DNA from 4 places in the Cetobacterium sp. 2G large genome. Region 3 is predicted to be linked to each of the others. Evidence: riboswitches for the same ligand, from Rfam matches in the RefSeq annotation. Region 3 holds a riboswitch; each other region holds the start of a gene.
What was found. Region 3 has a riboswitch for cobalamin ahead of H5J23_RS13565 (cobyric acid synthase). Riboswitches for the same ligand answer to the same signal wherever they lie in the genome.
Positions count from the first base shown of each region.

Region 1: it holds a riboswitch for cobalamin, as region 3 does, so the genes downstream of both, H5J23_RS02435 (sirohydrochlorin cobaltochelatase) here and H5J23_RS13565 (cobyric acid synthase) in region 3, are expected to answer to the same signal.
Region 2: it holds a riboswitch for cobalamin, as region 3 does, so the genes downstream of both, H5J23_RS09280 (TonB-dependent receptor) here and H5J23_RS13565 (cobyric acid synthase) in region 3, are expected to answer to the same signal.
Region 4: it holds a riboswitch for cobalamin, as region 3 does, so the genes downstream of both, H5J23_RS00675 (hypothetical protein) here and H5J23_RS13565 (cobyric acid synthase) in region 3, are expected to answer to the same signal.

Region 1 is NZ_JACHTH010000003.1:259,032-262,249, reverse strand. It holds gene H5J23_RS02440 (ABC transporter ATP-binding protein) at 1-1,303, opposite strand, end outside; cobalamin riboswitch at 1,464-1,641, shown strand; gene H5J23_RS02435 (sirohydrochlorin cobaltochelatase) at 1,766-2,608, shown strand; gene H5J23_RS02430 (ABC transporter substrate-binding protein) at 2,653-3,218, shown strand, end outside.
Region 2 is NZ_JACHTH010000005.1:1,359,517-1,362,734, reverse strand. It holds gene putP (sodium/proline symporter PutP) at 1-961, shown strand, start outside; gene H5J23_RS09285 (methylated-DNA--[protein]-cysteine S-methyltransferase) at 976-1,452, opposite strand; cobalamin riboswitch at 1,573-1,742, shown strand; gene H5J23_RS09280 (TonB-dependent receptor) at 1,768-3,218, shown strand, end outside.
Region 3 is NZ_JACHTH010000007.1:629,286-632,503, reverse strand. It holds gene cbiB (adenosylcobinamide-phosphate synthase CbiB) at 1-283, opposite strand, end outside; gene H5J23_RS13565 (cobyric acid synthase) at 283-1,767, opposite strand; cobalamin riboswitch at 1,894-2,071, opposite strand; gene H5J23_RS13560 (hypothetical protein) at 2,275-3,218, shown strand, end outside.
Region 4 is NZ_JACHTH010000002.1:58,296-61,513, forward strand. It holds gene H5J23_RS00670 (FAD-dependent oxidoreductase) at 1-671, opposite strand, end outside; gene H5J23_RS00675 (hypothetical protein) at 848-1,252, opposite strand; cobalamin riboswitch at 1,346-1,518, opposite strand; gene H5J23_RS00680 (HAD-IIA family hydrolase) at 1,582-2,358, opposite strand; gene H5J23_RS00685 (MgtC/SapB family protein) at 2,355-2,873, opposite strand; gene glpQ (glycerophosphodiester phosphodiesterase) at 2,894-3,218, opposite strand, start outside.

The DNA.
Region 1 (3,218 bases), on a different contig from region 3:
TACAATTTTCTTTTACAAGAGTGATATTATCAATTAAACTTCCATTTATAATATAATCACTTTGATCTACGATTCCAAGTCGTTCTAAATATGTTTTAAAAGTTATTTTATTTAATGGAATATTATTAATTAAAATTTCCCCATTTGTAGGAAGTAAAGCTCTTTTTAAAAGAGAAGCAGTAGTACTTTTACCAATTCCACTTTCACCAACTAGAGCTATTTTTTCTCCTTTTTCTATTTTTAAATTAAAGTTTTGTAAAATAGATTTCTCATCATAAGAAAAGCCTATATTTTTAAATTCAATTGAAGTGATAGGTTCTATTAGTGGTATATCTCCATCCATTCTATTGTTAAGATTTATAATTTCAGTAAATCTATTAACTCCAGATATTCCTTTTTGATAGATATCAACAAGTCCAACCATTCTCATAATTCTAAGTCTAAAACGATCAACTAAAAGCAAAAAAGATAAGATAATTCCCATTGTAACTCCATCTTTTATGTATAAATAACCTCCAGCAAGAATAATTATAAGTTGAGTTATATTAGAGTAAAAAGTTACTCCTGAAACAATTAAGCTAGATGGAATCATATTCTTCTTTTCACTTTCTAAAAGAGTATCATTTTTTTCAAGAAATCTTTTTTGAGCATAACCTTCTAAATAGTTATCTTTTAAAAAGGAGATAGTTCTCAAAATATCATGAAGATTAGCAGATAATAAACCTGAATTTTTTCGAACACTTCTATGACCAGCTTTCATTTTTTTATTTTCCTTATAAACAAAGATTAATGTTAGTGGTAAAGGAAATAAAGTAATTAGTGAAAGTTTTAAATCAAAATCTATCATTATAAAGATAGAAGCAATAATAGTTATAACTGAAAATATAAAATCCTCTAATCCTCTATGACAAAGAGTGGAAACACTATCTAAGTCATTAATAACTCTAGAAATTAAATCACCACTTTGATTTTTTTTAAAAAACTCACTAGGTTGATTTAAAAGTTTTTTTAATAGATCATTTCTCATACTTTGTTTTATTTTACTTCCCATTAATTTTCCGTTTGCTTGAGAATTAACGGCAAAAAATAGACGCAAAATATAAAGAATAATTAGTATAATAGAAAATTTTAACAATAAATCAATATTTTTAGATGGAAGAGCATCATCTATTAAATTTTTAATTAAAAGTGGTGAGTAAACATCAATAGCAGTCATAGCTAATCTCACACCTAAAAATAGAAGAAGAAGCTTATTTTCCTTTTTTAAATAGTAAATAAGAGTTCCAAAAGATGTTTTTTTCATAAAAAGTTCTCCTTAAAATACATTTATTTCTAAATTAATAGTAACTTTTTTTATACCTAAAAGTCAATACTTCATGATATAAATAATATAAATAATAGATGATAATGTTATAAATTTTAGATAATTTGATTGAAATTTGTACGATAAAGTGTTAATATTAATTAGATAAAAATGTAATGGTTCAACTTGATTAAAAGGGAATTGAGTGAAAATCTCAAACGGTCCCGCCACTGTATAGAGGATGAAAACAGTAATACCACTGAGGATATAAACCTTGGGAAGGGCTGTGAGTAGGATGAATCTAAGTCAGGAGACCTGCCATTATTTAGAATTCTGCGAGGACAGAGAAGGTAAAGGTTTTTACACTTCTCTTTTAGTATTTTCAAAAGGGAGGTTTTTTTTATTGGTGAGAAATTTTAATTTAAAATAAAAATAAAGAAAAATAATACAGGGAGATTAATGATGAACTTTTACAAAACTATGGAAAAGGGCGCGATTGTAGCAGCACATTTTGGAACGACACATGAAGACACAAGAGAAAAAACAATAGATATAATAAATAAAAAATTAAAAAATGAGTTTGATAAATTAGATTTTTTTCAGGTTTATACATCAAGAATTATAAATAGAATACTTTCAAAAAGAGGTATTGAAAATTTAAATACCACTCAAATTTTAGAAAAACTAGTAGAGCAAGGATATCAACATGTAATTATTCAACCAACATATATAATAAATGGAACTGAAATGGAAGCTTTAAAAAGAGAAGTGGATATGTTTTCTGATAAATTTGAAGATATAAGAGTTGGAACTCCATTATTAACAGAAGTAGATGATTATTTTAAGTTAATTGAAGTAATAGAAAAAGAAGTTGGAGTTTTAAAAGAGGATGAAGGAGTTGTGATGATAGGGCATGGCACAGAGCATCCTGCATTGTCAGCTTATCCAATGTTAGCTTATGTTACAAAAGACTTAGAAAAACCGATATACATAGGAACGGTAGAAGGATATCCAGGGCTAGATAATGTAGTAAGAGAGTTAAAAAGAGATAATAAAAGAAAAGTTACGTTAATGCCTCTTATGTTTGTAGCTGGAGATCATGCTAAAAATGATATAGCTGAAGATTGGAAAGAATCATTGGAAGAGAATGGATTTGAAGTAGAGGTAAATTTAAGAGGTTTAGGTGAAATTGAATCTATTCAAAATATTTTTATAGAGAGAGCTAAAAAATTAGAGAATTCTCAACCAGAGGATATACTAGTAAAAAAAGCTGAGTATGCTAAAGGAAGAAAAGCTTCTCATTAATTGGAAGAGTTTAACTCTTCCGCTTTTTATTAAAAGGAGAAATTATGAAGAAAATATTGTTACTATTTTTACTGATAACTACTTTAAGTTTTTCTAAAGAGAATGTAAGGGCAGTTTCAACATCACAGTTTACAACAGAAATTTTATTAGCTATAGGAGCAGAAAATCAGATTTTAGGAACAGCCTATTTAGATGATGAAATACTTCCAGAATTAAAGGAGAAATATGATAAGATACCAGTTTTATCAAAAGGAGCTCCAACTAAAGAGCAATTTTATGCTTTAAATCCTAACCTTTTAACAGGATGGAAATCTATAGCAACTCCTAAAAATTTAGGAACAGTAGAGGAACTAAAAGAAAATGGTGTAAAAGTTGTGTTTACAAAATCTCAAGATACATCTAAAATTGAGGATATATATGACGATATATTGATGTTTGGAGATATTTTTGATTTAAAAGATAATGCTAAAAATGTTGTTGAAAATATGAAAAAAGATATTATTAAAGTTACAGAAAATAATAAAAACAAAAAAAGTATCAAGGTTTTTGCATATGATAGCCAAGAATCAGCACCATTTGTAGTTGGAGGAAGTGGAATTGGAAATACTAT
Region 2 (3,218 bases), on a different contig from region 3:
CAAAGTTGCAGTAATAATTGGTACAGTAACAATAGTCGTGTATACATTTATGGGTGGATATTTAGCTTCGTGTTGGACAGATTTTTTTCAAGGAGGGCTAATGTTTTTAGCTATAATAGCGGTTCCGTTAGCAGCATATTATAAAATTGGAGATATTGAGACAGTTAGACAAGGAATTGAGTTGAAAGGAATTTCATTTAATATATTTAAACAAAATGGAGAGAATATAGGAATATTAGGAATATTGTCTTCTTTAGCTTGGGGACTAGGATATTTTGGACAACCTCATATTTTAGTTAGATTTATGAGTATAAGTGATGTAAAAGAATTAAAAAAATCTAGAAGAATAGCTATGATATGGGTAATTATCTCTTTAATTGGAGCAATAGCAATTGGACTTTTAGGAATACCACTTTTTAAAAATGTTGCAGAGTTAGGAGGAGATGCAGAAAAAATATTTATCTATATGATAAAAGAGTTGTTTAATCCTTGGGTAGCAGGAATTTTATTAGCTGCAATATTATCAGCAATAATGTCAACGATAGATTCACAATTGTTAGTTTCATCAACTACTTTAACAGAAGACTTTTATAAATATATGAAAAAAGATGTTTCTGACAAAGAGATAATGTGGGTTGGAAGACTATGTGTTGTTGTAATAGCTTTATTAGCATTACTATTTGCATTAAATCAAAATGCTAAAGTACTATCATTGGTAGCTTATGCTTGGGGAGGTTTTGGGACAATATTTGGACCAGCAATAATATCGGTACTTTATTTTAAAAATGTAAATAGCAAAAGTGTTTTATCAGGGATTTTAGTAGGAATGTTTGTATTTTTAATGTGGAAAGTTTTAGGATTAGATAGTTATATGTATGAGTTATTACCAGGATTTTTTACTAATCTAATAACAGTTTACATAGTAGAGAAAGTAGTTTTTAAAAATGTAGTTGAAGCCTAAAAAAAGGTGCGAAATTATTTTGCACCTTTTTCTAAATTAAGTAAATGGGATTTTATAGATAATCCATAGGCATATCCAGTTAGTTTACCATTGGAACCAATTACTCTATGACAAGGAATAACTATGGGGATGGGATTTTTATTGTTTGCTAATCCAACGGCTCTACATGCCTTAGGATTGCCAATAGCAATTGCAATATCTTTATAAGTTTTAACTTCTCCATAAGGAATATTAAGCAATGCTTTCCAAACAGATTTTTGAAACTCTGTTCCAATAGGATTTATTTTAAATGTAAATTTTTTTCTCTTGCCTTTTAGAAATTCATCAATCTCTTTAAAGGATTCTTCTAAAAGTTTTGTAAGCTTAAAAGTTCTATTTGAAGTAGGTTTGTTAAGTTCAATTTTAATAATTTCATTATTTAATTCTTCAATTTTAAGTAAACCAAATGGAGTGTCAAAAATATAAAAATAACCTGGGATAATATTTTTCATAAACTCTCCTTAAAAAATTTTTTATCTAAATTGTACTTAAAAAATATAAATAAATCAAGGTTAATTTAAAATATATTTTGTTCACTTATTGTTTAAAACTTTTAAAAATGAAGTGATTATAGTATAATAAGACGTTATGGTTTTTATAAATTAAAAGGGAATTAAGTGAAAAGCTTAAACGGTCACGCCACTGTAAAATGGACAAAAATAGATAAACCACTGGGAAACTGGGAAGGGCTATTGGAGGATGAAGTTGAGTCAGGATACCTGCCATAAAAATAAACTGCGAGTGACAGAATGGGAGGATTAAATTAAATGAAAAAAAGATTTTATATTGCAGGACTGATTCTTGCATCTAGTTTATCAATGGGACAAGACAAGGTTGTGAAATTAGAAGAAAGTGTTATAACGAGTGAAAATACAGAGACAACAATAGCAGATATACCTAAAAATATAACTGTATTAACAGGAGAAGAGATAACGCAAAGGGGAGCGAAAACAGTAGCAGAAGCTTTAAAATTAGTATCAAGTGTTATTGTAAAAGAGATGGGTGGAGCAGATGCCGCTTTTGATATAAGAGGTCAAGGGCCTACAGCAAAGTCAAATGTTATAGTATTAGTTGATGGAGCGCCAATTAATTCGATTGATTTATCAGGATATCAAACAAGCAATATTCCAGTAGATAATATAGAGAGAATTGAAGTAATACCTTCTGGAGGCTCAGTTTTATACGGAGATGGAGCAGTTGGAGGAACAATAAATATAGTGACAAAAGCACCTGAAAATAAAAAAAATTATGGAAGCTTAAATAGTGAAATAGGATCTTATGGATTAAAAAAACAGCAAATTACATATGGAACTAAAATAGGAGAAAAGCTTTTAGTTGAAGTAGATTATTTGAAAAAAGAAAAAGATGGATATAGGGATTATTCTAAAGATGATTTACAAAGTTTTGGATTTAGAAGTAGATATAAACTTAATGATGGAGAGTTAAAATTTAAATATAATTATTCTAAAAATGATTTTAAAGCTCCGGGAGCATTGACTAAAGATGAAGTTAATGAAGACAGAACACAATCTAATCCAAATGCTTGGAGAATTGATGGAAAAACAGAGAAAAATAATTTTGTAGGAGATTACTTATATAATATAAATTCTGATTTAGAATTTAAACTATTAGGAAGATATGCTCATGAAAACTACTCTTCAAATGGAAGTAATTACAAGACAGAAGTTAAATATTTAAAGCCACAACTTAAATATTCATATTTAGATGAGAATTATGTTGTATTTGGTGGAGACATTTATCAGGGAGAGACAAGAGATTTTGCTTATGGAAATGGAAAATCTGAAAAAAACTCTTTAGGTGGATTTATAATAAATAGTTCTACAATAGAGAAGTTTAGATTTACTCAAGGATACAGAAGACAAAATATTGAATACAAGGGAGATAGATTTGTAACAAGAAAGTTTAAAGAAGATGCAATAGAACTGACAGGAAGCTATTTATATTCTGATTCGGGATCTACATATGTAAGTTATACCAAAGGATTTAGAGCACCTAATACAGATGAAATAAATGCTTGGGCAGGAGAATTTAATCCTCAAAAAACAGAAACTTATGAAATTGGAGTAAAGGATTTTGTAGGGAATACATATATCTCAACATCAGTATTCTATATAGAAACAGAAAATGAAATTTTCTATGGAGTAAATAAAAACGATGAATTTAATAAAAATAGAAATTTAGATGGAACAAGTAAGAG
Region 3 (3,218 bases):
TCCCTTCAGCACCTAAACTTTTCGTTGCCAAAGTTGTGTATAGAAAGAAAATTTCTAAAAATTCAGATGTCCTAGCTATGTAATATGACAATACTACTGTTGAAAGTATTACTGTAAAAGCTAATACTCCTCCCCATACTTTTTTATTTTTTAATGAATAGATTTTATTTTCAATAAAAGTTATATATTTTCCTATAAATCTAACTGGATGTGGAAACCAATATGGATCCCCTAAAATTAAATCTAACAAATAAGCTATCCATATTTTTAAAATGATGCTCATTAGTTCTCCTCCAAAATCTTATAAATAGCTTTCATGTCCACATTTTCTCTGAATATTTTTTCTAACTTATCCAACTCTTGAAGTCTATATTCATCAAATGTCATTGTGCTATTTTTCTTTTCCAGTCCTTTCTTCTCTCTTATATTATTTAAAATAAAATCAGTAAACTCTCTATTATCAAAAATTCCATGTAAGTATGTTCCGAAAATATTGTCCTTTACTGTGGCTACTAATCTATTATCTAAAGTTATAGATTTTTCTTTCCCCTCTGTTACTCCTTGGTGAATCTCATAACCTTTAACTTGAATATCTCCTAATCCTTTTAATAACCCAGTTTCTCCTTTTAATAATCCTGTATACTGTGTTGTTACCTTCTCTTTTTCCATTGTAGTTTCTATGTCTAAAAGTCCTAGTCCTGGAAGTTCTTTTATATCTCCCTCTATTCCATAAGGATCTAACACTTTTTCCCCTAAAATTTGAAATCCTCCACATATGCCAATAATAGGAGTTCCTTTTCTAGACATTTTTATAATCTCTTGTGCGATTCCTTTCTCTTTTATATCTTTTAAATCATCTATTGTATTTTTAGATCCAGGTATAATTATCAGGTCTTCATTTCCTAATTCATGAAATGATGTTACATAATTAACATTTACATCCTTATTTGCTAGTAAAGCATCAATGTCTGTAAAATTTGATATATGCTTTAATTTTATAACCGAAACTGTTATATCTGCAGTTTTTGATTTAATCTTATTAAATTTTTCTGTTACCCCATCCTCATCCTCTATGTCTAGTTCAAAGTATGGCATAACTCCTAAAATTGGAACTCCTGTCAGTTCCTCTATTTTTTCTAATCCTGGTTTTAATATATCAACATTTCCTCTAAACTTATTTATAATTACACCTTTTACTCTAGCTCTCTCTTCTGGTTCCATAAGAGATATTGTTCCATAAATTGATGCAAAAACTCCACCTCTATCAATATCTGCAACTAAAATAACAGGAGCATCAACCATTTCAGCTAATCCCATGTTTACTATATCGTCTTGCTTTATATTTAATTCTACAGGGCTTCCTGCTCCCTCTATAACACATATTTGATTTTCATCTTTAATCGTATTATAAGCTTGAATTATATCTTTTTTTAACTTTGATTTATAATCTCCGTATTCAAGTCCTCCCATATTTCCGATAGATTTTCCATTGACAATCACTTGAATCCTTCTATCCCCTGTGGGTTTTAATAAAATAGGATTCATTGTATAGTGAGCTTCTATCTCACATGCCATCGCCTGAAGAGCTTGTGCTCGCCCCATCTCATGTCCATCTTTTGTTATATAAGAGTTCAGTGCCATATTTTGAGATTTAAAAGGTGAAACTGTGTATCCATCTTTAAAAAATGCTCTACATAAGCCTGTAACTGTTATACTCTTCCCTGCTCCTGAAGACGTCCCAACAACCATTATGTTCTTATGTTTCATAATATCATTTCTCCTAAATTTGTGAAGTTTAGCGGAAATATAAAAAATGCGAAAATGAATAGAATATTGCTAATTAGAATTGAAATTGACAGTTCTAAATACAAATCTGTTCACCGCAGATTTTATATTTTCTTTTATATTCATGGCAGATATCCTGACTCAGATTCATCCTACTCTTAGGCCTTCCCATAAAAACTACAGTGGCTAGTCTAATTTCGTCCTCCTTACAGTGGCGGGACCGTGTGAGATTTTCACTCAACTTTCCTTTTAATCAAATTATTGAACCATAAATAATATACATATTTATCATAATTATACATAATGATTATGCACAAGTCAACCTTTTTTAAAAGTTTATGTTTAAAAATTAAACTACAAATGTTTGCTATTTTATAGAAATTAATTTTAAAAATAATTTTAATAAAACTACAATAATAAAAAAGAAAATTAAATTTTATTCGTAGATTAAATGTGACATATTAAATTTTTATAAGGGAGTGATTAAATATGAACGATGTTAAAACAAATAAACAACCTCTTATTGTAGAGGACAAAATTATTAATGTTCCTCCTATGTTTGCAGAGATTTTTGCATTAAATCCTAAAAATCTTAAAAAATGGTTAGTTGGAGCAAAAAATTCAAATAAATCTTATGAAGATCTTAAAGTAAAAGATATTTTAAATACAAAAGTTAATGCTGCTGTTAATGATGAGGCATTTCTTTTAGATGTAACGTTTGGAAATACAACTCATAAATTATATTTAAAAAAACCTCAAGCAAATAAAGGATTGGATTTTATATTAACAGAAGGTGATAAATTTAAAATTGAAACAAATTTACACCTTACTGAGATAAATGATAAAAAATGTAACATACATCTTGAAACAACTTTATTAGAAAGTAAACATAGTTTTCATCCTATAACATCTTTTGAATTAAAATACTTTTTCAGAAAAAGTTTATCAAACTTCATAGAAGAGTGTGAAAAAAGTTATAGTACTTTTGAAAGCGAAGAAAAAACTATTGAAGCTGAAGTTTTAAATTTCTACCAAAGCAATATATCTGCTTTTAACTCTTTAATTGAACCACTAAAAAATGATTTAGGAGAAGATTCTTATTTAGATATTCAAAAAAAATTAAAAACTTTAGGTATGGATACATCTGATAAAGTTAGTAAAATATTCACAAATTTAGTTGGTGTTATTCCCACAGAAGATTTATCATTAATCAATGATAAAGTTATTCAATTTATTAAAGAACATATATTTATTTTAAAAGGTATTACTAAAAAAAATAATGCTGAAAATTTAAAAGATATCAATACAGTTACTAAGTTACAACTAGATAACATTAACTTTATTGTACCTCAAATATTAAAAGATATAGATTCTAATAAAATTGTTGAAATTGAAAATCAATTAAATGATCTTTTGACAACTATTGTCAAAGA
Region 4 (3,218 bases), on a different contig from region 3:
TCAATTCCTCTATTTTGAAAATCTTTTTTAACTTCTTCCCTAATCTCGGGCTCTTCTCTTAAAAGAATATTATCTCCACCTTCAAAAACAGTTACTTGTGAACCAAAGTTATTAAAAATTGATGCAAATTCTAGTCCTATATATCCACCACCAATAATTGCTAATTTAGAAGGTAATATATCTAACTCCATAATAGATGTACTCGTGTAGATATTCCTAGTTTTTTCTAATCCCTCTATTTTAGGAATAATCGTCTTTGCTCCTGTATTTATAAATATTTGCTCACCTTTTAATATAGTTTTATCTTCTCCATTTGTAACACTTATCAAATACTCAGTTTCAAAAGAACCTATTCCTGTATAAATATCTACATTTTTAAAAGAATCTAACTTATTATAATTAGCCCCTCTTAAATCGGAAATTAGTGTGTTTTTTCTTTCAATAGCTTTTTTAAAATTCTTTTCAATTTTTTGAGATTCTTCAACAAGAATTTTTGTAGGAATGCATCCTACGTTTATACAAGTTCCACCATACATATTTTTATCTTTTTCAATTAAAGCAACTTTTTTCCCTATTTTTCCTAAAAATCCCGCAAGAGTTTTTCCACCTTTTCCAAACCCAATTATAATAGCATCATAAGATTTAGCATTTAAAATATTACATATTTTCATAATAGTACTCCTTTTCATATTCTTATTTCATATGCTCAGAATACAATATTATTTATTTTCTGTAAATTAGTTACAAAAAAGTAACTACTATAAATTTTCAAAATTTAAAAAATAAAAGACGCTAAAATTTAAAGTTCTAGCGTCTAACAATAAAAATTTTATTTATATTTTACAAATTAATTTAAACTTTTATTATATGATATATTTAAACTATTTTTAACTTTTTTTAAGCTATCTAAAAATCTATTTTTTCTATTTATATGATATACAGCTTGCCTTTTCCATGGGTCTACTTCAAATAAATCCTTGTTTAAAGAGTAATAATATTCTTGGCAAAACTTTATATATTCTTTATAAAAAGTTTCTAAATTTTTTATTCCTTTATACTTTTTTAAATAAAATAACAATAGCTGTTCTTGAGGTGTCATCTTTACAATATGATATAAAAACTCCTGCTTCCCACTCATAGCTGATAAATTTTCTTCTAAAAACTTTGACAAATCTTGATAAGTTTTAAAAGTATGTATAAACTTATCAAATTCTCTAAACTTATTATAATCCCATTTTAAATCTTTACTCATCTTTCTCACTCCCTTGAACGTAGAGAAGAAGACAAAAAAATCTACTGGATATATAATCCTTTAGATTTTTTTACACACTTGTCCACTCCTAACAATTTTGTGTAGTTTTTAGGTAAGTCTCCTGACTTAGAATCACTTTACTCCTATCCTTCCCAGATTTTATTCCAGTGGTTTTATAGTTTCATCCTCATTACAGTAGCGGAGGCTGTGTAGGATTTACACCTACTTCCTTGTTATGCCTAAGCACCCAAAAACTTTTATTTAGTTTTATAATAATTTTATATCTCATTTTAAATTATTTGTCAATTCTTAAAATTAAAAATAGCTTCTTATATATCAGCTATACTATCTAATATATAAGTTGGATTATAAACACTTTTACTATCCCTTTTAGCTTCTCCTGTTAAAACTAATATTGTGTCACAGTCATTAATATATCCTGAAGCGATATCAGTATATAATCTATCCCCTACTATTACTACTTCATCTTTTAGTAAATTTAAATTTCTTAGTGCATAATCAAGCATAGCTTTTTTAGGCTTTCCAAAATATTTAGGAATTTTTTTTGTACATAACTCAATTATATTGCAAATAGCTCTACAGTCTGGTAAAAATACTCCATCCTCCACAGGATAAACTAAATCTTCATTTGCTGCTAAATATTCTACATTTCTATGTAGAAGTTTACAAGCAATCTCTAACTTTTTATAGTTTAATTCAGAATCAAGTGTTACCACAACTATATCAATTTCAGAAAAATCAAACTCATCATTTTCATCAAATATTTGAATCTCTAAATCTTTACAATAATTTTTATAATCCTTTGTCCCCACCATAAATATTTTTTTATCTTTACAACTATTTTTTAAATAATCTGCTAATACTCCTCCAGCAGTTATTATCTCTTTCAATTCAGCTTCTATTCCCAGTTTTGTAAATTTTTCGATATAGCTCTTTGGATTTTTAGAGGAATTATTCGTATAAAACCCTATTTTCTTTCCACATTTTCGTAATTCCTCAATTTTTTCTTTAGCTCCTGGTATTAGAACATCCCCTAAAACTATTGTTCCGTCTATATCAAATAAGTATCCTTTATAATCTTTCATTTTTGCTCCTCTTTTGTTAAATTACTTTTAGTTGCTTTTTTATTTCTTACCATGGTTATAACTTTTCTTTCTAGTATTTTCATTACTATTAAAGTTATAACAACAATTAAAAAAGCTGCTATAGATAAAAATACAAATCCATATCCAATTGCTAATCCAATTGCTGCTGTTATCCATAAAGTAGCTGCTGTTGTTATTCCTGAAACCTTATCATTTGAATAAACTATTGCTCCTCCCCCTATAAATCCCACTCCTGTTACAACTTGAGCTGATAGTCTTGTAATATCTAATTTATAACTTTCTATGAGGTTAGGTTGGGAGGATATTAAATTTATTTGCCTTATTAACAGCTCCTCTTGTAAAAGGGCAATCGTTGTAGCTCCTAAACATACCAATATTAAGGTTACAAATCCTGCTGATTTATTTTTTAACTCTCTTTCTAATCCTATACAACCTCCAAATATTGAAGAAACTGTCAATCTAAATAATATCTCTGTCAATCCTATCCCAGTCATAATTATCCCTCATTTTATATTTATTTATTTTGATTTGCTATAAACTGAACTCCTAAATCTGGAAAATCTGTAAATACCCCTGTAGAATTAGTTTGGTTAAATATGATTTCAAACATCTCATCTATATTGTCTACATAGTTTGGTAAAGCATCTTTTCTAATTGTGTACGGATGTAATTCCAATCCATTTTTTCCAATATATTCTACTAATGGAGTTACTTTTATATCTCCTTTTTTAGAATTATCTCCATCTATTAGCATATACCATGCTGGACCTATTCCATCAGCATATTTTGATACTTCTTCTACTCCCTCTGGAGTAAACATCCAATCATAATTATAGTTT